DNA from 3 places in the Sphingobacterium sp. UBA5789 genome. Region 1 is predicted to be linked to each of the others. Evidence: riboswitches for the same ligand, from Rfam matches in the RefSeq annotation. Region 1 holds a riboswitch; each other region holds the start of a gene.
The links. A riboswitch is a leader RNA that binds a small molecule or an ion and turns the genes downstream of it on or off. The one in region 1 is predicted to bind S-adenosylmethionine.
Positions count from the first base shown of each region.

Region 2: another riboswitch for S-adenosylmethionine. It lies ahead of B4B65_RS21195 (methylenetetrahydrofolate reductase); the one in region 1 lies ahead of metE (5-methyltetrahydropteroyltriglutamate--homocysteine S-methyltransferase).
Region 3: another riboswitch for S-adenosylmethionine. It lies ahead of B4B65_RS19925 (O-acetylhomoserine aminocarboxypropyltransferase/cysteine synthase family protein); the one in region 1 lies ahead of metE (5-methyltetrahydropteroyltriglutamate--homocysteine S-methyltransferase).

Region 1 is NZ_DIDX01000001.1:650,269-657,769, reverse strand. Features, by position in the region: gene B4B65_RS02870 (response regulator transcription factor) at 1-568, shown strand, start outside; gene B4B65_RS02865 (phosphatase PAP2 family protein) at 774-1,562, shown strand; SAM riboswitch class I at 1,635-1,743, shown strand; gene metE (5-methyltetrahydropteroyltriglutamate--homocysteine S-methyltransferase) at 1,822-4,134, shown strand; gene B4B65_RS02855 (hypothetical protein) at 4,326-4,502, shown strand; gene B4B65_RS02850 (TraB/GumN family protein) at 4,645-5,523, opposite strand; gene B4B65_RS02845 (hypothetical protein) at 5,629-6,126, opposite strand; gene prfH (peptide chain release factor H) at 6,113-6,829, opposite strand; gene B4B65_RS02835 (RtcB family protein) at 6,894-7,501, opposite strand, start outside.
Region 2 is NZ_DIDX01000008.1:46,606-54,106, forward strand. Features, by position in the region: gene B4B65_RS21175 (UvrD-helicase domain-containing protein) at 1-683, opposite strand, end outside; gene B4B65_RS21180 (30S ribosomal protein S16) at 919-1,458, shown strand; gene rimM (ribosome maturation factor RimM) at 1,573-2,097, shown strand; gene B4B65_RS21190 (hypothetical protein) at 2,295-3,017, shown strand; SAM riboswitch class I at 3,085-3,190, shown strand; gene B4B65_RS21195 (methylenetetrahydrofolate reductase) at 3,299-4,255, shown strand; gene B4B65_RS21200 (outer membrane beta-barrel protein) at 4,333-4,920, opposite strand; gene B4B65_RS21205 (glutamine--tRNA ligase/YqeY domain fusion protein) at 5,119-6,789, opposite strand; gene B4B65_RS21210 (hypothetical protein) at 6,901-7,501, shown strand, end outside.
Region 3 is NZ_DIDX01000007.1:555,549-563,049, reverse strand. Features, by position in the region: gene B4B65_RS19940 (sigma-54-dependent transcriptional regulator) at 1-614, shown strand, start outside; gene B4B65_RS19935 (homoserine dehydrogenase) at 1,035-2,216, opposite strand; gene B4B65_RS19930 (homoserine O-acetyltransferase family protein) at 2,242-3,297, opposite strand; gene B4B65_RS19925 (O-acetylhomoserine aminocarboxypropyltransferase/cysteine synthase family protein) at 3,391-4,698, opposite strand; SAM riboswitch class I at 4,946-5,060, opposite strand; gene B4B65_RS19920 (2OG-Fe(II) oxygenase) at 5,312-6,013, shown strand; gene B4B65_RS19915 (Ada metal-binding domain-containing protein) at 6,013-6,261, shown strand; gene B4B65_RS19910 (PLP-dependent aminotransferase family protein) at 6,306-7,501, opposite strand, start outside.

The DNA of each region.
Region 1 (7,501 bases):
TGCCTTCCATAAAGACCAGTACGATTTGTGTATTCTGGATGTCATGATGCCTAAAAAGGATGGATTTTCTCTTGGAAAAGATATCCGTAAAACCAACACGACAGTGCCTGTCATATATGCTACTGCTAAAGGAATGATGGAAGATAAAACGCAGGCCTTTGAACTGGGCGGTGATGATTACATCACTAAACCATTTCGGGTAGAAGAACTTTTACTTCGCATCAATGCTCTTCTGAAAAGAAGTTCCAGAGATAAAGAAGAAGAGACTGCGGATAAGTTTGAAATTGGAGATTACTTCTTTGATTACACCAGCCAGCAGATTTCATACAAAGGCCAACAACAGAAACTGTCAACAAAAGAAGCTGAATTATTACGTTTACTTTGTCTGAAGAAAAATGATGTTCTGACCCGCGAAGAAGCGCTTTTAAAAATATGGCACGATGACAATTACTTCACAGGAAGAAGCATGGATGTATTCCTGAGTAAACTCCGTAAATATCTGCGTGAAGATCCAAGTGTAGAGATCGTCAATGTACACGGTAAAGGCTACAAACTCCTCGTTAGCTAACACTATCATAACAAAAAACTAACAAATAATTATTATCTCTTAATTTTGTAAATTCAAGAGATAATAATTATCTTTACAGCGCAAAACACACACTAATTTCATCTTCATTACAGGATAACAATCTGATGAATGAAGACCTGTTAAGTTTTTACATATACGTTTCAGTCATCCTGGTGATTGATATCACACTTACAAACGAATTCCTATGACATTAATGCGCTCTGTCATTACTTTTCTTATCCTATTTGTCTGCTTTGGCCATGTGCTGTCGGCACAACAAGATACAACCAAACAATTCAGCGATACCCTGCAAAATACAACGCTCAAAAAAAACTTTTGGAGACAAATCCCCTATAAAGAAATTGCGATACCTGCCGGATTATTAACGTACGGCATTATTTCCCGGGAAAGCCATTTCCTTATTCATCAGGATAACGATATTAACAATGTTTTGCGAAAAAATATAGACGGGAAATTTACTGTTGATGATTTTAGCCAGTATACACCGTTACTTAGCATTTATGTATTGGACCTGGCAGGCATAAAAGCCCGCCACAATCTGAAAGAGCGACTGTTTGTTTCGGGTGTATCCCATGCCATTATGGCCACGACTGTGTACACTATCAAAAGCACTGGAAACGTCTGGCGTCCTGACAACTCCGCGAATAATTCTTTTCCTTCGGGGCATGCTGCTACAGCATTTGCCGGAGCTGAATTATTATGGCAGGAATATAAACACCAATCTATCTGGTATGGTATTGCAGGATATACGGTAGCTGCCGGAACTGGATTTTTCAGAATGTACAACAATAAGCACTGGTTTTCAGATGTCGTTATGGGAGCAGGTATAGGCATGCTAAGTACCAAGATTGGTTATTGGCTGCTCCCTCTTGTGGACAAACATTTGCAACATAACCCCTCTTCTTCTGTTACGGTAGTAACTCCGTTTTACAATGGAAAACAAGCCGGACTGTCTGCAAGCGTCCAATTCTGATCAACAGCATACTATTACGACGATTTATTAAAATATTTTTGGGATTTAGAAACCTAATCCCGATATTACCTTCGCTTATAGAGAAAGGCCGAGGGACTAGACCCGAAGAAGCCTTAGCAACCTGTCACTTGACAAGGTGCTAAATTCTACACCGCTTGGAAACAGGAGGGAAAGATAAGCCGAAGTCACTGCATCTGGTGTCCTTCCTCTTTAGCATAGTAGTTTTATGGAGTTTAAAAATTAAACAACAATCATTTTTATGTTATTAACTAACAATTTAGGCTACCCTCGTGTGGGCGCATTCCGCGAATTGAAAAAAGCCAATGAAGCCTATTGGGCAAAAAAGATTAGTGCTGAGGAATTATTAGATGCAGCAAAACAAATCCGTGAAGGAAACTGGAAAACTCAAAAAGATGCAGGTATCGACCTTATTCCTTCTAATGATTTCTCTTTCTATGACCAAGTGTTAGACCTGTCTTTGACAGTAGGTGCTATTCCAGCCCGTTACAATTCGTTATTGAATAAAATCGATCGCAATTACAATCTGGACCTTTATTTTGCAATGGCTCGTGGCTTTCAGCAAGAAGGTGTAGACGTAACAGCAATGGAAATGACCAAGTGGTTTGATACCAACTACCACTATATTGTTCCGGAATTTACAAAGAATCAGGAATTCAAACTGACTTCTGAAAAATTCTTAAATGAATACAATGAAGCTAAAGCATCAGGCATTGAGACCAAGCCGGTATTAATAGGCCCTATCACTTACCTGTTATTAGGAAAAGAGAAAGAAGCAGGATTTGACCGTATCGATCTTATCGAAAACCTGATCCCGGTATACGAAGAGATTTTGGGTAGACTTGCAGAAGCAGGTGCACAATATGTACAGATTGACGAGCCTTTCCTTGCTTTAGACATTGACAGCAAAACACGTGCTTTATATCAGAATGTATTTGAAAAACTATCCGCAGCAGCTAAAGGTATTAAACTTATTGTAGCGACTTATTTCGAAGCGCTTCGTGATAACGAAGAAACTGCTGTAAATCTTCCTGTACATGCTCTACACTTAGATCTTGTACGTGGAGAAAATCAACTGGATACTGTTTTAGCAAAAGTTCCAACTTCTTTGACACTTTCATTAGGTGTTGTAGAAGGTCGTAATATCTGGAAAAATGATTATGAGAAATCATCAAGTCAGATCAAAAAAGCTGTTGATACATTAGGCAAAGACCGCGTATGGATTGCACCTTCCAGTTCATTGCTACATGTTCCGTTTGATTTGGATAATGAAGACAACGAAGAATCTTTACCTAAAGAAGTTAAAAACTGGCTTGCATTTGCTAAACAAAAACTAGCAGAAGTAAAAGACCTTGCTATTCTTGCTGAAGGTGAAGTAGACGCTAAAACAGCTGAACGTTTTGAAGCAAATAAAGCTGCTGCTGAAAGCCGCCGTACTTCTCCACTTATTCATAAACCGGAAGTAAAAGAACGTACTGCAAACATTACAGATGATGATGCAACACGTACTTCTCCTTTTGCAAACCGTAAAGCTGCACAACAGGCTAAATTTAACTTACCTGCATTTGCAACGACTACAATCGGTTCTTTCCCGCAAACGAAAGATGTTCGTAAATGGAGAGCAGACCTGAAAAAAGGAAGCATCTCACAAGAACAATATGACAAAGAAATCGCTGAAGAGACAGAGCGCACTATCCGTCTTCAGGAGCAATTAGATATCGACGTACTGGTACATGGAGAATTTGAGCGTAATGACATGGTTGAATACTTCGGAGAGCAATTGGCCGGATATGCATTCACTAAAAACGGATGGGTTCAGTCTTACGGTTCACGTTGTGTGAAACCTCCGGTTATCTATGGCGACGTATACCGTCCTGCAGATATGACAGTACGCTGGTCTGCGTATGCACAGTCTCTGACCAACCGTCCTGTAAAAGGAATGTTGACGGGTCCTGTTACAATCTTACAATGGTCATTTGTTCGTAATGATCAACCACGTTCAACAACAACATACCAAATTGCATTAGCAATTCTGGATGAAGTACAGGCATTGGAAAGATCAGGAATCAAAATTATTCAGATCGACGAGCCGGCTATCCGCGAAGGATTACCATTGCGTAAGGCTGATCAACAGGATTACCTGAACTGGGCAGTACGTGCATTCCGCGTGTCTTCATCTAACGTAGATGATGATACACAGATCCACACACACATGTGTTACTCCGAATTCAATGACATTATTGAAGATATCGCAGCAATGGATGCTGACGTAATTACGATTGAAACGTCACGTTCACAAATGGAATTACTGGATGCATTTGCAGGTGATTTCAAATACCCTAACGATATCGGACCTGGTGTATACGACATCCACTCTCCTCGTGTACCCAGTACAGATGAGATGGTCAACTTATTGCGCAAAGCGAAGGCTGTAGTTCCTGCAGAACAACTTTGGGTAAACCCTGACTGTGGATTGAAAACCCGTGCATGGCCGGAAACCAAAGCAGCTTTAGAAGCTATGGTTGAAGCCGCTAAAATCCTTAGAGCTGAATAACCTTTAAGTATTAGTAATATTAAAATGACAACAGCCCGTAGCTTTACACAGACTACGGGTTATTTGTTTTATAGAAGCTACTCTCATTCATACAAAGCAAGATAACCCCTCATCATAATCACTAAAAATAGTATCGCAAGAACTTTTCATCCCGTCATTTGTTATTAGGAGACAATATAATAATGAATCCTATGAACAGAATATTCCCAATAACATTAGTTATCTTAATGACGAGCCTTTTGACCAGCTGTGCTGCGATCGAAGGAATTTTTAAAGCAGGTGTATGGTCCGGAGTGATCATGGTAGTGGTTGTAGTAGCCCTTCTGATCTGGATACTGGCTAAATTATTCGGAGGAAATAAAAATTAATCTCTACTGCGAGAGATATCCCTTAAAAAAGGTATCACATAACGTAAAAAAGATAGGCTGAACTCTGTGTTCAGCCTATCTGCTTTAAATCAATTAACAGCCTTTTTTTTCGAATATTTATACTCCACAAAAAAGCGAAATCTTAATTATAAACCGGTGTGACCGTATATCCTTTCTGACGTAAAAGATTGATTACACCTTCTTCGCCGGACAAGTGTCCCGAACCTATAGCAAAGAAAGTCGGAGCCTCACTCATTAATGCAGGCATACGATCTGCCCACAGATGATTACGAACGGGTAACAGTTGACGATAGGTTTCCGGATTGGATGAAGTATATTTTAATAACAGCTCATCCATACCTGCAATATTTTCCTCCTTGTACAGTTGAAATATATGAGAAAGAATGCTTTGAATATCAAACTCATCCATGGACTTTAGATAAGAAGGGAAATCAGATGTTTCAAAAATCTTATCTGCAAAAGAATATTGTTCTTCAATGCTCGAAAGCCCTTCTATTGTTTTACCAGCCTGCTTTGTATGTTTAATAATTTCTTCTTCAAACGAAGCCATTGGTTCAGTGAAGGATTTTTGCATAATCATAGCGATCAGAAACATAGGTTTTACTTTATCCACCTGAGCCAAAGAGACACCAATTTTTTTCCCTAAAATTTCATCTACCAGCGCTACTTCTTCCGGCTTGATCTGTGAAGATATGGTTTTATCACTCATCATGTGTTTTTGAGATTCTTCAGCAAGATTTGGCGCCGCCATATTGATTTCCAGATAGACTCTCGATGTCTCATCCATAGCATCAATAGCTTTCGCAGGCATTTCGAAATTCTTTCTGGCCAGCATATGTACTGTACCAAACAGATAAGATGGCACCTTCAAATCTTTCCCTTCTATTTTCCACAGCAAAGACTTCTCTTTTATCGTGGAGGTCTGTGCAAAAGCAGAGTTCATCAAAAAACAGACAACTGCCATTAAAGCAACCAGATTTTTCATATTATTTCCTTTCATAATTCAAATGTTTTAACGTTTTATAGAATTAGTAGTACCCCTTGCAAAATGTTACATATTCCGGAATCAAAAATAGATAAGAATATGATTTACAGGCAGAAAAACTCATCTTTTCTTCTTTTTATCCCTTTTCAATTTATCCTCTAATCTCGCTTCTGCATTTTTGATATCCTGATCATAAGATGAATAGCAGTTTGTGACATACAATCCTTTTACCAATCTGAGTGCCTTCTTTACTTTCATCTGCTTTTCTAACAATTGTACTTCCTTCAGCAGTATCTCTGTCTTATTAATTCCTTTTATGGTTAATGCAAAATCTATTAACTTTTGTGCTTCTTCAAAATCATCATTCCATATAAGTGTCTGCGCGAAATGAGGATATATCTCCAGAGCATAAAGATTGTATGTCAATGCTTCCTGAAAATATTTTTTCGCTTCTTCATAATTCATCAGCTGTTCTGCGTAAATACGACCTGTCAGACACAGCGCTGTGGTATTGGTCTCATCATAAGACAAGGCATATTCCAGCGATTCTATTGTCTCTGTCAGCGAATAAGGGTAATTGTCCAGCGCCTGGGACAAATATTTATCAATTGCTTTCATTATTGTATTTTTCTATTTTTATTTCCTGTCTGAAACGTTGTTTTTGAACCTTTCGCTTTGCCTTGTAGGACTTATCAACTTTCTCGGATTTAAAATCTGTTCCGATAAAGGTTCGTATGGCATTACCTCGTTCCACCTGAATCTGATTAAACCAGTTGTATTTTTCATCCTCTTTCCAATGCAGAAGATTTAACTCGTTAACTTTTGTTTGCAGCCGCTCTGTTGCGATTTTCTTATTTTGATGCTGCGACCGGCTATCCATGGCGACCACTGATACTCCTGTAGGAATATGTGTGGCACGCACCGCTGAACTAACTTTATTGACATGCTGACCACCGGCTCCTGAACTTCTCATCGCCTGATAGCGAATATCTTTTTCGTCAAATATCCACGATGCAGAGGATTTAATTTCAAAAACCTCGATAAACCAGTTTTTTCGCTTATGAGACTTTCTAAAATCACTTTTCCCGATCCATTGGATTGTACCTGTCCACAAAGCCGCAAACGCTACACACTGCTCTCCGCTGATCTGTAGACTTGCAGAAATTACGGTTCCGTTGATATCCCCCTCCTGCCGGTTCAGCACCTGAACCTCCACATCAAAATCTACTGCTTCCTGTATTATTTTTTTGATCACCTGTGCCACGACCCAACTGCATTCCTGGGGGCCGCGACCTGCGGTGACTCCTATTATTATGTCCATTTTATTTTTTTGTTTGAAGAAGTGCCCAAAAAGGAATTCCTTTTCAGACACTTACTTTATTGTACTATCGATCCATCCGCACAATTTTAGGCGTGAACGTACCCAGTATATCCACTAATTCGGATTGAAGTGCGATTACCTTCCGGATATCTTTGTAGGCCATAGGCGCTTCATCTACACTTCCCCCGACAAGCTCTACATCGGTATCTTTAAGTAGTTTTTGCATCTGAGAAGGTGTGAAAGAAGCTTTACATGCAGCTCTCGACAAGAGCCGTCCTGCTCCATGCGATGCTGATTGCAAACTACTATCATTTCCCTTCCCGGTCACAATATATCCCGGAGCAGTCATAGATCCCGGAATGATCCCCAGTTCTCCTTTTGCTGCCGGAGTAGCTCCTTTACGGTGTACGATACATTCCTTTCCGTCTACCAGTTGCTTCCATGCAAAATTGTGATGATTCTCCACCTTAAATGCCGGCCGTTTACCAAGAGCTTTTGCTATGCGCCGGTGAATATCGTCATGACAGGCAGTTGCATAGTCGCCTGCCAGGTTCATTGCCATCCAATATTCCTGGCCATCATGTGTATCCAGATCTAACCAGGCCAGATGCTGTACTGACCGGGGCAACGGGCATTGCTTTGTCGCCAGATAGGTATAATGTTTAGCAATAT
Region 2 (7,501 bases), on a different contig from region 1:
TGCTGTTTGGTCAATTGTACATATTTCGAAAATTCCTTTTCTATATTCGAATAACCAATTTCATTAAGTCCCGTCTCAAAATCAGTAAAACGTTCTTTAAATATTTCGCGGGTAAGGCTCAGGAGTTCTCCTTTATAATTCCAGCTTTTATCATTATCGATACGTTCTTTTGCGAGATCGACAATCCATTCTACCAGCTCCGGTTTATCATCTAATTCCAGATCCAGTCTGTCGACCAACTGATCCTGCACTTTGTCGAGATTCATTTCAAGGCTATATGCGGCATCAAGTCCTAGTTCAAAGGCAAATCCCCGAATTACCTTTTGTACGAAACCATCAATAGTGCTGACGGAAAAATGGCTGTAGTCATGCAGGATACGACGGTATATTTTCTGTGCCCGTTCCTGTAATTCGATATGGGAATACTGCGGATAGGCTTTTAAAAGCAGTTGTCTGTAGTTGTCTGTTCCTGGAGATGGATCATTGTTTGCCAGTCCTTTTAATACATCCAGAATCCTGGTTTTCATCTCCTCCGTGGCTTTATTTGTAAAAGTTACAGCTAATATTTCCCGATATTTATATTCGTGATGAAATAACAGCGTCAGATAGTGCACTGCAAGGCTAAATGTTTTACCTGATCCTGCTGAAGCTTTAAGTATTTTTAGAGGTAAGATCCCTGACATAAATGAATACATATGTTTTACAAAGGATGAAGTTACATATTATTTGGCAAGAGCTCTTCTCCTAATCAAAAAGTCAGCCCGCAATTCGTTTATGAAGATTCTATAGGCTGAAGACAGATGAATTTAATCCCTTGATTAGATAAGAGTTGACAATCCGGAATAATCTTTTTATCTTTGCGTCCCCTCTTACATACAGTACGGGGGATATGTTGAATACATAAAACAAAATTAAAACATGGCAACTAAAATCAGATTGCAAAGACATGGTAAAAAAGGAAAACCTTTTTACCACGTAGTAGTAGCAGATTCACGTGCACCACGTGATGGTAAATTTATCGAACGTCTTGGTTCTTACAACCCTAACACAAATCCTGCAACTATCGTTTTGGATTTCGAAAAAGCGTTAGATTGGATGAACAAAGGTGCTCAGCCTACTGATACTGCTCGCGCTATCCTTTCTTACAAAGGTGTATTATACAAAAAACACTTAGAAGGTGGTGTGAAAAAAGGTGCTTTCGATGCAGCAAAAGCTGAAGAACTATTCGCAGAATGGTCTAAAGAAAAAACTGCTAAAATCGATGGTAAAAAAGATAGTCTGACTTCTTCTAAAGAAGAAGCTAAGAAAGCTGCATTAGCTGCTGAAGCTAAGAAAAAAGCTGACAAAGCAGCTGCTATCGCTGCAAAAAACACTCCTGCAGTAGAAGAATCTGCTGAAGAAGTAGAAGCACCAGAAGCTACTGAAGGCGCTGAAAACACTGAAGAAACTGAAGGATAATCACATATCACGAAGTAAAAAATTAAGCCGCCCCGCAAACCGGGACGGCTTTTTTGTAAAAGATGGAATCTGATAGTCCGTCTGAATCTTTATTTTTATATTTTACGTTACATCATGACCATAGATCAGAGTTTTTATATTGGATACATCAGCAAGACAAGAGGACTGAAGGGAGAACTGCAGCTGTTTTTTGAATTTGAAGATTATCAGGATCTGGATATTGATGTACTTTTTGTGGAGATCAATAAGAAGCTTGTCCCTTACTTTGTAGAAAATATCAAGTTACAATCCAATAGTACGGCCTACCTCAATCTCGAAGATGTAGATCATATTGATAAAGCACAGCCATTGGTACACAAGAAAATGTATCTTCCTAATGATAAGATGCCAGAGCGTGATCCTGATGATTTCAGACTGACTGATCTCAAAGGCTTTCTGGTTATTGATGAGGTACATGGTGAATTGGGGGAAATCATAGAAGTTCAGGAATTGCCTCAGCAATTTATAGCAAGGGTTGATTTTAAGGGAAAGGAGCTGATGTTTCCGTTGAATGATGATCTGATACTGGGTATTGATCCTGAAGAAGAGATTATTGAAGTAGACCTGCCGGAAGGTTTGGTAGAACTATATAGCGAATAACAAAAAGCTGCTCTTTTCTGAGTAGCTTTTTCTATTTATATTCGGGAACCAAAACTGAATTGCTGCAATCCTGTATTATGAAATATATTCTTTTATTCCTCTTGCCTTTCTTCATCGGATCGTGTACCGAAACAATCCAGCTTCAACCGGGGAATTATCAAATGACATGCGGATATAAAGAGTCTGTTTATAAGGCTATGAAAAAGACCGACAGGGGAAGTGTAGGGTGTAACGTTACCTGTGAACATGAGATTTATCACCGCTCTTTTCTCGTATTGAATAAGGATAATACTTTCGTACTGGCCATCGAGGATGTCCTAATGCACGGGGATTATGAATTGGTAAAGAATGAAGTTAAGCTGAAGGACAAGGACGGTTCTGAATTAATTTTGGAGATCAAGGAACAGCGACCGGATTGTATTCAGCTTGTGGGTGTTTTTGATGAGGTCAGCAGCCGTGCAATATCAGCAAATGAGCGTCTGTATTTTAATTTTACGTTAGATAGTACCCAATCTGTTGAGACGGATAGTAAATTTACATACGAAGTCAATACATGGAGAATTGCTCCGCTGGACAGCGAATCGGATGCCGAAATCAAGACAAGATTATTGAATAATCTGGATTACGTCTGTGCATATGTTCAGCATGTACTCCATTCAGGGGTCTATCACGGATACAAAATGGACGGAATTCCTACTCCGCTGCGATATCTTGAAAATGGTATCGTACTCCGGGAATGGGATGATGTACCGCAGAGCTGGAAAGATATCTTTTATGATGAGACCGACGCATACCGAGCGTATGAGATGTTGTACGAAACATTTAAGAATACAGATGCCAACCGATATAAAAGATCGGGTCTTCTGGTTGTTTTCTATTACCTCAAAGATCTCCGGAATGCCCTCAGTGACAAACAATAAATAGAGATAAGTGACAGGTTTTACTTTTTTAATTTTGACTTTTCACTTTGAATATCGATATTAGTTACGCTTATAGTGAAAGGCAGAGGGACTAGACCCAATGAAGCCTTGGCAACCTGTCTTGGAGACAAGGTGCTACATTCTACCCCAACTAAAGAAGGGAAAGATAAGCGGAAACACCGAATACCTGGTGTCTTTCTCTACGAGCCTTCATACATTATTTTATTATTGAAATTAAAAAGTGTCAACATGAATGAACATGTTGAAGTTTGGCCGGCTAAATGAAAATTATTGACCATATTCAAAATGCCAAAGGTAAAACCTTGTTTTCCTTTGAGTTATTGCCTCCTGCGAAAGGACAGAGCATACAGAGTATATATGAAACCATGGACGAAATGATGGAATTCAAACCTCCGTTTATAGATGTTACCTACCATCGCGAAGATTACCTGTATAAAGAACATGAAAACGGACTTTTGGAAAGAGTATCCTATCGTAAACGTCCGGGAACAGTAGCAATCTGCGCTGCAATAATGAACAAATATAAGGTAGATGCTGTTCCTCATCTTATTTGTGGTGGATTTACGAAAGAGGAAACTGAAAATGCATTGATTGATCTCAACTTCCTGGGCATTGATAATGTGCTGTTGCTAAGAGGAGATGCACGCAGAGGAGATGCAAACTTTATCCCGACAGAAGGAGGACATTCTTTCGCGACAGATCTGCTGCAACAGGTGTCAAATATGAATCAAGGCAGATATCTGCATGAGGATGTCGAAACTTCAGAAAAAACCAACTTCTGTATAGGTGTTGCCGGATATCCGGAGAAGCACTTTGAAAGCCCTAACTTTAATACGGATTTCAAATTTCTAAAGAAGAAGATAGAAATGGGAGCAGAGTTTATTGTAACTCAGATGTTTTTTAATGTTCAGAAATATAAAGACTTTGTAATCAAATGCCGGGAGCATGATATTAATGTACCTATTATTCCGGGATTGAAGCCAATTACTTCCAAAAAACAATTGGTGACATTGCCTCGTGTCTTTCACCTGGATATTCCGGAAGAGCTTAGTGACGCCATTGCTGATTGTCATACTAATGCCGATGTAAAACAGGTAGGACATGAATGGCTGGTACAGCAGTGTAAGGAACTGATAGAATTTGGCGCTCCGGTGCTTCACTTCTATACCATGAGTAATCCGGGACCCACCAAAAAAATTGTGGAACAGTTGTTCTAAATTCGTTTTAAATCAACAAATCACAAGACCTGCATATTACATATACAGGCCTTGCTTGTTAAATAGGATGCTGGGGGTTAAAAGATATATTTGAGTCCGAATTTGACTCCGTTTTGAAATCCGGAATTCACACCAATATTAAAATCATTTGCTGTTTCTCCATCCTTAGGTTTCACTGCAGACCAGCCAACCAGTCCGAAAGATGCTTCTATTGAAAAATGACTGCTCAGGAAATAATCTATTCCCGGAGATAGCTGTACACCATATCCGGTGAATTTGCTGTCAGCTTTTACCCCATTTGCATCAATGGTATTTTTGCCAAAAGTCAAAGGAACTGCTGCCTGACCAAAAATCAAAAAGTTGTCCGTGATGCTCCAATATTTCCGGGCCAATGGCTGTACGATAAATGCTTCTTCTTTGCCGATAACATCAGGAACCGTTTTATCTTTCTGACCTAAATATCCTACGCCAATACCAACTGCGGTCGTTGGGGCAACGAATGTACCCACAACAGGAAGGACACTGTAATGCTGAATATTTCCGTCCGATTGAGTGGAATAACCTGCCTCGCCCATGATAAACCATTTTCCTTTGAATCCCTGAGCCTGAACAGCTGCTGTACCGATAAGTAACATTGCAATAATTGAGAATAATAACTTTTTCATAGCATATAATATTTGTTTAACTACTTCAAATCTAAGTAGCATAGGAGCTTAAAAATATGATCGGAATCAGGAATTAAAATAAGTGCAGAGACAATTTTATATTTCAGAAAATGGAAGAAAATAATGCAGACAGGCAACATAAAAAAGTCCTGTTCTTCTTTCGCAGAACAGGACTTTTTTTTAATTGTGGAGATATGCTTATCCTTTTTTGACTTCTTTTGCCCAGGAGTCTTTAAGGGTGACAGTACGGTTAAATACCAGATGATCCTTAGCGGAACGGGTATCTAATGTATAATATCCCAGTCGGATAAACTGATAGCCTCTGCCTAATTCCGCATTGGCCATATCAGGCTCTAAATAAGCTTTAGGAATAATTTTAAGACTGTCTGCATTGATGGTAGATTTGAAGTCTTCTTCTGCAGCAGGATTTTCTACGTTAAACAGACGGTCATAGAGTCTTACCTCAGCTTCTTGTGCATGTGGCACAGATACCCAATGAATCGTTCCTTTTACTTTAAGGCCACTTGTATCTTCTCCGGATTTTGAATTTGGAATATAGTTACAGTGAATTTCTGTGATATTACCATTTTCATCCTTCACAAAATCATGGCATTCTACGATATAAGCATGTTTAAGACGTACAGATAAACCAGGCCCTAAACGGAAGAATTTCTTTGGAGCATTCTCCATAAAGTCTTCACGTTCTATCCATACTTCCTTGCTGAACGGAATTTTACGTGAGCCTTCCCCGCCTTCTACTTCCGGATTATTTTCTCCTTCCAGTTCTTCTACCTGTCCATCCGGATAGTTGGTAATGATCATTTTGACAGGATCTAACACTGCCATTCTGCGCCATGCTGTCTTATTCAGATCTTCACGGATACAGAATTCCAGCAGACTTACATCGATAATATTTTCGCGTTTAGCAATACCAATACGCTCACAGAAGTCTACGATACTGGCAGGTGTGTAGCCGCGACGACGTAAACCGCTGATCGTAGGCATACGCGGATCGTCCCACCCTTCAACATGTTTTTCATTTACCAGTTGCAGCAATTTACGCTTACTCATAACCGTATAATTCAGGTTCAGTCGCGCAAATTCATACTGTTTTGAAGGGTAAATCTCCAATTTATCTATGCACCAGTCATACAGCGGGCGGTGAGGAATAAACTCCAGTGTACACAAGGAGTGAGTGATCTTTTCAATCGCATCACTTTGTCCATGTGCAAAGTCATACATCGGATAGATAGGCCATGTATTGCCTGTACGGTGATGGTCTGCAAATTTGATCCGATACAAAAGCGGATCACGCAGATGCATATTCGGATTAGCAAGATCAATCTTTGCACGTAAAACTTTTTCACCTTCTTTATATTTTCCGGCTCTCATCTCTTCAAAAAGTGTGATGTTTTCCTCTACTGTACGATCCCGGTAAGGTGTAGGTATTCCTGGCTCAGTAGGTGTGCCTTTTGCTGCAGCTATTTCTTCAGCAGTGCTGTCATCTACGTAAGCTAATCCTTTTCTGATGAGTTCGAGTGCGAAATCATAAAGTTGCTGGAAGTAATCGGATGTATATAATTCCTGGTTCCATTGAAAACCAAGCCATTGAATGTCTTTCTTAATGCTTTCTACATACTCTGTGTCCTCAGTCACAGGGTTCGTATCGTCAAAGCGAAGGTTTGTTTTTCCATTATACTTCTTTGCTAATCCGAAATTCAGACAGATGGATTTAGCATGTCCGATATGAAGGTAACCATTCGGCTCAGGAGGGAATCGGGTCAACACACGACCATCGTGCTTGCCTGTCCGAAGATCCTCCTCAACGATCTCTTCAATAAAATTTAATGATTTTACTTCATTTTCCATGTTACAAAGTTAGCTATTAAGCATGATATTTTTATATGCTAATCACCGTACATAAGACGCGTATTTCAAAGGTTTTCCTATCTTTAATTCCTTAATTGACAAGTATTCATTATGATCAGATTTACAGGCATTTTGCTCGCATTGTTTCTTCCCTTTTTATCATTTGCTCAAAAAAACAAAAAACCAGCATTATTAGTTTATGGGAATGACATTGAAGCTTTTTCTGCAGCCTTGCAAAGTGCAAAGTCAGGAGTGGCTACTTTGTGGATCGTCGATCAGCAGACGTTAGTTCCTTCTCTCACAGAAAAAAGTATTACATTGTCTGGTCAGCACAATCTGGATGCCGGATTATGGAGATCGCTGCTGTTTGCTGCAAATCCAGCTCTTCCGAAAAATGATTCATCAGTCCGGTTATTAAGAATCGATACGAATCCTCAGCTTTTTAAGAATGGCATTGAACGAATGGTTAGCGGCGAACCTAATCTCCGGATGATTAAAAATCAAAAAATTACCTCCTTAAAACGAACGGGTAAACGGTGGGATATTGTATTAGCTGATAAAGCTAAATATGAAGTGTTGTCTGTTATAGATCTTTCTGCAGGAAATGAGCTGGTCGCATTGGCCGGGTTATCTCTCATGAATACGATAGAATTGCAGGAGCCGGATGCATATACTCTTCAGGATCAACGGACGATTCTGGCTAGCGGACGTC
Region 3 (7,501 bases), on a different contig from region 1:
GTGTAGGAGGGGAGAAAGAGATCGATGTAAATGTACGTGTGATTGCGGCGACTAATAAGGATCTGTTGAAGGAGATTGATGCCGGCAACTTCAGAATGGACTTGTACCACCGTCTGAGTGTGATCCTTATCCATGTGCCATCTTTGTCACAACGTACGGATGATATTCCGACTATAGCAAACAGCTTTTGTGAGGAAATCTGCGGTGACTATAATATGCCTGTCAAGAAGATTACAATGGAAGCTATGAAAGCTCTGCAATCTTTACCGTGGACAGGTAATATCCGTGAGCTTCGCAATATGGTAGAACGTCTGATTATCTTAAGTGATAAATCGATTACAGATGCAGATGTACTGACTTATGCAAATCCTTCTATAGCGCATCATTCCAATGGTTCTTCTGAAGGGAATGAAACAGGTAAAACTGTAGATTATAAAGGTATATTCGAACGCTTTGAATCCTTTCAGGACTTTAAAGATCATGCTGAAAAGGAATTTATCAACTTCAAACTGGATAAAAACAGTTGGAATGTTTCCAAAACGGCTGATGATATCGGTATCCAGCGAAGCCATTTGTACAGTAAAATAGAAAAATTTGGTCTTAAAAGAGACTAATGCTTATACAAAAGGGGATCAAAATAAAATTTGATCCCCTTATTGCTTGCAATAATGAATGGAAATTTTAATCGTTAAATCTCCGTTTTTGCTTGTTATAAAGTGTAAAAACAACAACTGCTATAAGTATAAGACCAATAACTAAATATCCTAAGGTGGAGTGATCTTGTCCATCCGTCTCATGCTGAGCAAATACGAAATTTGCTATTCCCATCATTAAAATTAATAACCACGCTCTCATAATAAAAATTTAGTTTGTGAACGTAGGAATTTACAATTTTAATGCCACACCTGCAATATTTAAATTGTAACTTTTTTAATACAATAAAAATGCGCCTTTTACTTCTGTAAGAGACGCATTTTGTAAAAATGGTTACTTCATTTCAGAAGTAACGGGTTGGTTTATAGGTGAGTTGCCTCTTATGCGATTTCAGCGATAAATACACCATCTTTTTTGATGTCAGTCAGGTGTGTTATTATCTGCTTAAGATTGATCTTTCCAATAACATATTTGAAGTTATCGGCATAGTAACGCTCACTGATTGAGCTAAAGTTTAATTTATTAATCAGTTCGTCGTCTTCATATCTCAAATATACGTTCAATTCATAATCTGTGCTATAAGAAAGCTCCTGTGCTTCCAGGTGTTTCTTATACTCGTATCTGTAATCATAGCGCAATGCAGTAATGTCTGATAGTACTGCTGAGCCTGTAGGATGACCACCCGCACCTTTACCATAGAAGAATTGTTCGTCTGCAAATGCTGCTTTTACCAGTACGCCGTTATTTTCATTCTCGACATTGTAAAGCATATTGTCTTTGGTAATAAATTTGGGCAGAACATATAACACTACCTGCGCATTATTGATCTCTTTGGCCAATGGCACGAGTTTAAGTTTGTAGCCTTTTTCTTTTGCAAAACGGATATCCTGCTGATCCAGTTTATCTATACCAATATTCAGAATGTCATCCGGTTTGATGTATAGTCCGTAAGCATGTGAAGCTACAATAGCAAGTTTGTACTTCGGATCGTAGCCTCCTACATCGAGTGTAGGATCTGTTTCCGCAAAACCGAGTTCCTGTGCTTTCTTCAATGCGGTATCATAGCTTTGATTTTCATTGAATATCTTGGACAGAATATAGTTAGAAGATCCGTTGAAGATACCACTTACTGAATGTAGAAGTTCATTGTCATAGTATTCTTCCAGATTACGGATAATGGGAATACTTCCACAGACAGCTCCTTCATATAGCAGGCTTGTGCCGGTCTGTTGCTGGATCTCCGTGAGTTCTTCCAGATGTGTTGCAATCATCTTTTTATTTGCTGACACCACATTTTTCCCGGATTTAAGAGCTGTCACTGTAAATTGATAAGCGGCTTCTGCATCGTCAATTAATTCGACAACGGTATTGATTTCCGGATCATCCAGTATAGCAGCCGGATCTGTTGTAAATAATTCTGCAGGCAGAGAACGTTTCTTGTCTGCATTTTTGATCACAAACTTTTTGATCTCTAAATTTAAATTCTTTGTTTTTATTATATCATAAAGGCCTTGTCCTACTACCCCAAATCCAAACATGCCTAACGTTAACTTCTTACTCATTTGATTTTAATAAATATCTTTATTCTTATACTGTTGTTAATTCTATTGATTTATCTTCCGCAAATTCCGCTGTCAGGAATCCGGAGATGATTTGAGATAGTATTTTGGTCTCGATCAAAAATCCATCATGTCCATACAGGGAATCCAGCTGATAGTATTCTGCTCCTGAAATATGCTGTGCAATGAATTGCTGCTCTACCGGTGGAAATAATACATCTGTCGTGATACCGATGACCAGTGTTTTTTGCTTCAGTTCCTGTAGTGTCTGCGCCGCAGAAATACGGCCACGCCCCAGATGGTGACTGTCCATAGCTTTGGATAAGAACCAGTAGCTGTACGCATTGAAACGGTTTACCAGTTTTTCGCCCTGATAGCTTTGATAAGATGAGGCCTTATACTGATCAGTTTTTTCATTATCAGATTCCTCCTGCGTAGCTGCATAGGTATCATATGAACGATAGGATAGCAGGGCCAGACTTCTGGCTGCTTTCAGTCCTTTGGCTCCGCCATCAGGTTTGTTGGCATAAAAGGTCCGGTCGGCAGTGATGGCTAACCGCTGGCTTTCATTGTAGGCTATTCCCCATGGGGAGTGTACAGCGTTGGTCGCCATAACTATCAGATGGGAAATGTCGATCTGTGCGGAAGCTGCCCATTCCAGCGCCTGCTGCCCTCCCAATGAACCGCCAATCAGGATGTTGATCTTTTGTATATCCAGATGATCGGCCAGCAACTGGTTTGCCTGTACCATATCACGTACTGTAAACTGTGGAAAGGATAAGTAATAAGGCTGATCTGTCTGTGGATTGACAGATAAAGGGCCTGAAGATCCATAGTGCGAACCCAGTGCATTGGCACAAACAATAAAATAATCGCGGGGATTGAAGAGATCGTTTTCTCCAAATAGTCCTTTCCACCAGTCAAACACATCGGAGTTTGCCGTCAGGGCATGGCATACCCAGACGACATTATCTCTATCCGCATTTAACTTTCCATAGGTATGGTAGGCAATCTGCAGATCATCGATCTGCTTGCCGTTCTCAAATACAAATGGTTCAGTATATTTAAAAGTTTTGCTACTCATTTATGCTTTATTGTATTTTCCCCGATGAAGGGGATTACATATTCTTTGAAAAATATATGCTTTGTAGCCTGTAGAACAGTCTTTAAAGCCTTATTATTTAATCTTTTCAAATGCTTGTTGAAGATCTGCTTTGATATCATCAATATGTTCGATACCAACGGATATTCTCAACAGACCCGGATATACTCCTGCACCAATCTGTGCTTCTTCGCTCAGTTGCTGATGTGTAGTAGCTGCAGGATGGATAATAAGAGATTTGGTATCTCCGACATTCGCCAGGTGGCTGATCAGTTGCAGACTGTCAATAAATTCGTTTGCTTTTTGAGGATCTCCTTTGATAGCAAAAGAAAGTACACTTCCGAATCCGTTTCTGAGGTATTTCTGTGCGTTGTTGTGATATGGAGAGCTTTTTAATCCAGGGTAGCTTACTTTCTCCACCTGTGGATGTGCTTCCAGCCATTGTGCTACTTCGAGTGCATTATCTACATGGCGTTGTACACGCAGTGATAATGTTTCGAGACCTTGTAACAATAAGAACGAATTGAATGGAGACAGGGCAGGGCCAAAGTCACGAAGACCTTCAACACGTGCTCTGATCGCAAACTGTATATTTCCAAAAGGACCATCAGGACCGAATACATCTGCGAAAACTAATCCGTGATATCCTTCAGAAGGTTCTGAAAACTGTTTGAATTTACCATTACCCCAATTGTAATTTCCTCCGTCAACGATAACGCCACCAATACTGGTACCGTGTCCGCCGATCCATTTAGTAGCTGATTCAACGACTACATGTGCTCCGTGTTCCAATGGTTTGAATAAGTAACCTCCTGCACCAAATGTATTGTCTACAATCAAAGGAATATCATATTTCTTGGCTACAGCTGCGATTTTTTCGAAATCAGGAATGTTGAAACTCGGATTACCGATGGTCTCGATATAGATAGCTTTGGTTTTGTCATCGATAAGTGATTCTATTTGTTCAGCTTCACTGTCTTGTGCAAAACGAACTTCTATACCTAATCTTTTAAAAGCAACTTTAAACTGGTTGTAAGTCCCGCCGTAAAGGTTGGATCCGGCTACAAAATTTTCACCGCTTTCGAGGATATTATTCAGTGCAATAAACTGAGCTGCCTGTCCTGATGCGACTGCCACAGCTGCTACTCCGCCTTCTAATGCAGCAATACGTTTTTCAAATACATCTGTTGTCGGATTCATGATACGGGTGTAGATATTGCCAAATTGTTTCAGGGCAAATAAGTTAGCACCATGTTCCGCATTTTCAAATACATAAGATGTTGTCTGGTAAATAGGTACTGCTCTGGATCCTGTGGTCGGATCTGCTACCTGACCTGCATGTACTTGTAGTGTTTCAAATTTTAAGTTTGTATTTTCTGACATTTCTTTGGGAGTTTAAAATTGTAATGAAATTATTGATTAAAAGAATACACTTGTTGCTGCTCACTCCTGTGTCTTAGGCGTGAGATAGCCGTGCTGAGGGATAAGAGAAAATCTTAGCAACACATCGCATTGTACATTCGCATTCGGTTGGAAAACAACACAGAATGGTATGACAAAGGATTGGTATCCTGCTTTGAGGATGTTCCGAATGATGTGAAATTGTAAAATGTAATGTTCATAGCCTTTTCATTTATATGCTCCAAAGCAACATTGCTTCGGACAGGAATTGGCACCTTTTCAAACGTTTTTTGAAGGTTGCCAGTGGGTCATTGAGCCAGTCTCTCGCCACTTCTTTATAAATCAAAACCCTACGATATAGAGAGGTAATGATTAGGTTGTCTTCCGCTGAAGACTCTGCAAATATATCTTTTGATTTTTAATCTTGCAAATAATTGCTCAAAAACTTTTAAAAACAAATGGAATAAATATACGGAATCCGCAGTTGGAGGGAAATTTTAAAACAGCAAAAAACAGCCATTAAAAGAGCAGAAAACGGATTTTTTTACTACAGGATGCTCTATATGTTTGTGCAGTAAAATCAAAGCAATAAAAGATGAAAGAAACAGGAGAATTAAACTGGAATCACATTACATCAGAGCTTCACGATAAGGGCTATGCTGTCCTTTCGGAGGTTCTTACGGATCAGGAATGTGAGGAGCTGAAAGCAAATTATTACCATCCCGATGCTTACCGGAAAACAGTAGTGATGGAGCGTTATCGATTTGGAAAAGGAGAGTATAAGTATTTTGATTATCCGCTTCCGGACCTTATTGCAAAAATCCGAAAAACGGTTTATCCGTATCTTGCAACAGTAGCTAATGCCTGGAATCGTGCATTACATATTGAGGTCGAATTTCCGGCTGAACATGAAGTGCTGATGAAGCAATGCCATGATCTCCAGCAAACTAAAGCTACTGTTCTGATTTTAAAATACGGACCTGGCGGATTCAATACGCTGCATCAGGATCTGTACGGCGAAGTTTATTTCCCTATGCAGATTCTTCTTTTTCTGAGTGAACCGGAGGTGGATTTTACGGGAGGAGAATTTGTATTGCTGCAGCAGATACCCAGAGCTCAGTCACAGGCTATTGTATTGAAACCAAAAAAGGGAGATATTCTGATTTTTACGACCAATTTCAGACCTGTGAAAGGAACAAGGGGGTATTACCGTGCTAATATGAAACATGGCGTAAGTGAGGTGCATAGTGGCGAACGCTATACATTGGGAATTATTTTTCATGATGCACTTAGCTGATGCCAATCCGCCACAGTATATATGAAGATGGAGAAGTAAGAAGTAAAATCCGGACGGCTGAAATATGCTTTGCGGGGCATGTTAAATTAAAAATATACGGTAAACTATCTTGCGGATCCGGGAAAAGGATGCTTCGTAAGAACCGGGTTTTCTTTGCTTCTGAGAAAGAGGCACTGTTATCCGGATACCGACCCTGTGGTCATTGTATGAGAAACGAGTTTGTCAAATGGAAAAATAGAGAAACCTGATAATTTTAAGATAGTTGGACTGCAAATGTGTAAGTATTCAACTGTCAGCTTATAATTTTGGAGATGGCCATTTCGATTGTATCTATGACTTCTTCTATTTCAGTTTGATTTAAGGAGGCAAAACCGAAACGGAATGCATTCCATTCTTCGTTTATGACTTTTATTTTTATACCGTTTCGGAGTAACATTTCATGAAGTTGGCGGACAGGAATCTTTTTATCCATTTGAACCCACATGGCCATTCCACCACCGGGCAGACTAAGTGAGACATAGGGACTTGTTTTTTTTGTAATAAGATCATACAGATGGTCTCTTCTCAGGTGATATGCTTTCTTTGCTTTTGTAATATAACGCTTGAGTTCTCCTTCTTGAATAAGGGAAGCCAGCGCATCCTGCATAAACATATCGCCTCCAACATCTATGGATTTTCGGAAATCTGCGGCCTGATTGATAAAATTGCCCGGAGCAATCATAAAACCTATGCGTATGGAGGGTGCGAGTATCTTAGAAAATGATCCGATATAGATCACTCTTCCTTCATGATTGGCACTTGCAAGTGGAAGATAGGGTGCGGAATCATAATGATAATCGTAGTCGTAATCATCTTCGATAATTACAAAATTATAGTGTTTAGCCAGCTCCAGTAAGCGCATTCTTCTTTCAGTACTTAAAGTGACTGTTGTCGGATAATGGTGGTGAGGAATAACATATACGAAATGAATAGTTTGCTGTGTACAAATATGTGCTATCGCATCGATATCCAGCCCGTACTTATCTACTGGTACGCTGATCACAGTTGCTCCCATATCTGTAAAGACCTTATTTGCTGTGGCATATCCGGGATCACCTGCTATCACCTGTGTATTCTTACGGGTCAGGAGGTGGGCAGCAATATAGATGCTCATCTGTGCGCCGTGGGTGATGAGTATATTTTCTTTGCCAATGTTTATTCCTCTTGTTTCTGAAAGTAATAATGTCAGTTGCTCCCGTAACCGGATAGAGCCTCGTGCATTGTCTTCTTTACTCTGTTCGATGTTATTTTTTTTAGTCAGAATAAACCGATATGATTTTAGTAGCGTATCAATAGGAGAGAGACGTACATCCGGATATCCGTCATCAATGATTAATTTAAGAATCGCTGTGTGATCTTCCTGTACAGTAGGTTGTACACGATGTTCGCCGGGAATTTCCAAACGGTATCCATAAGCATTATGCATGCGTTCGCTGTTCCATTTTTTTG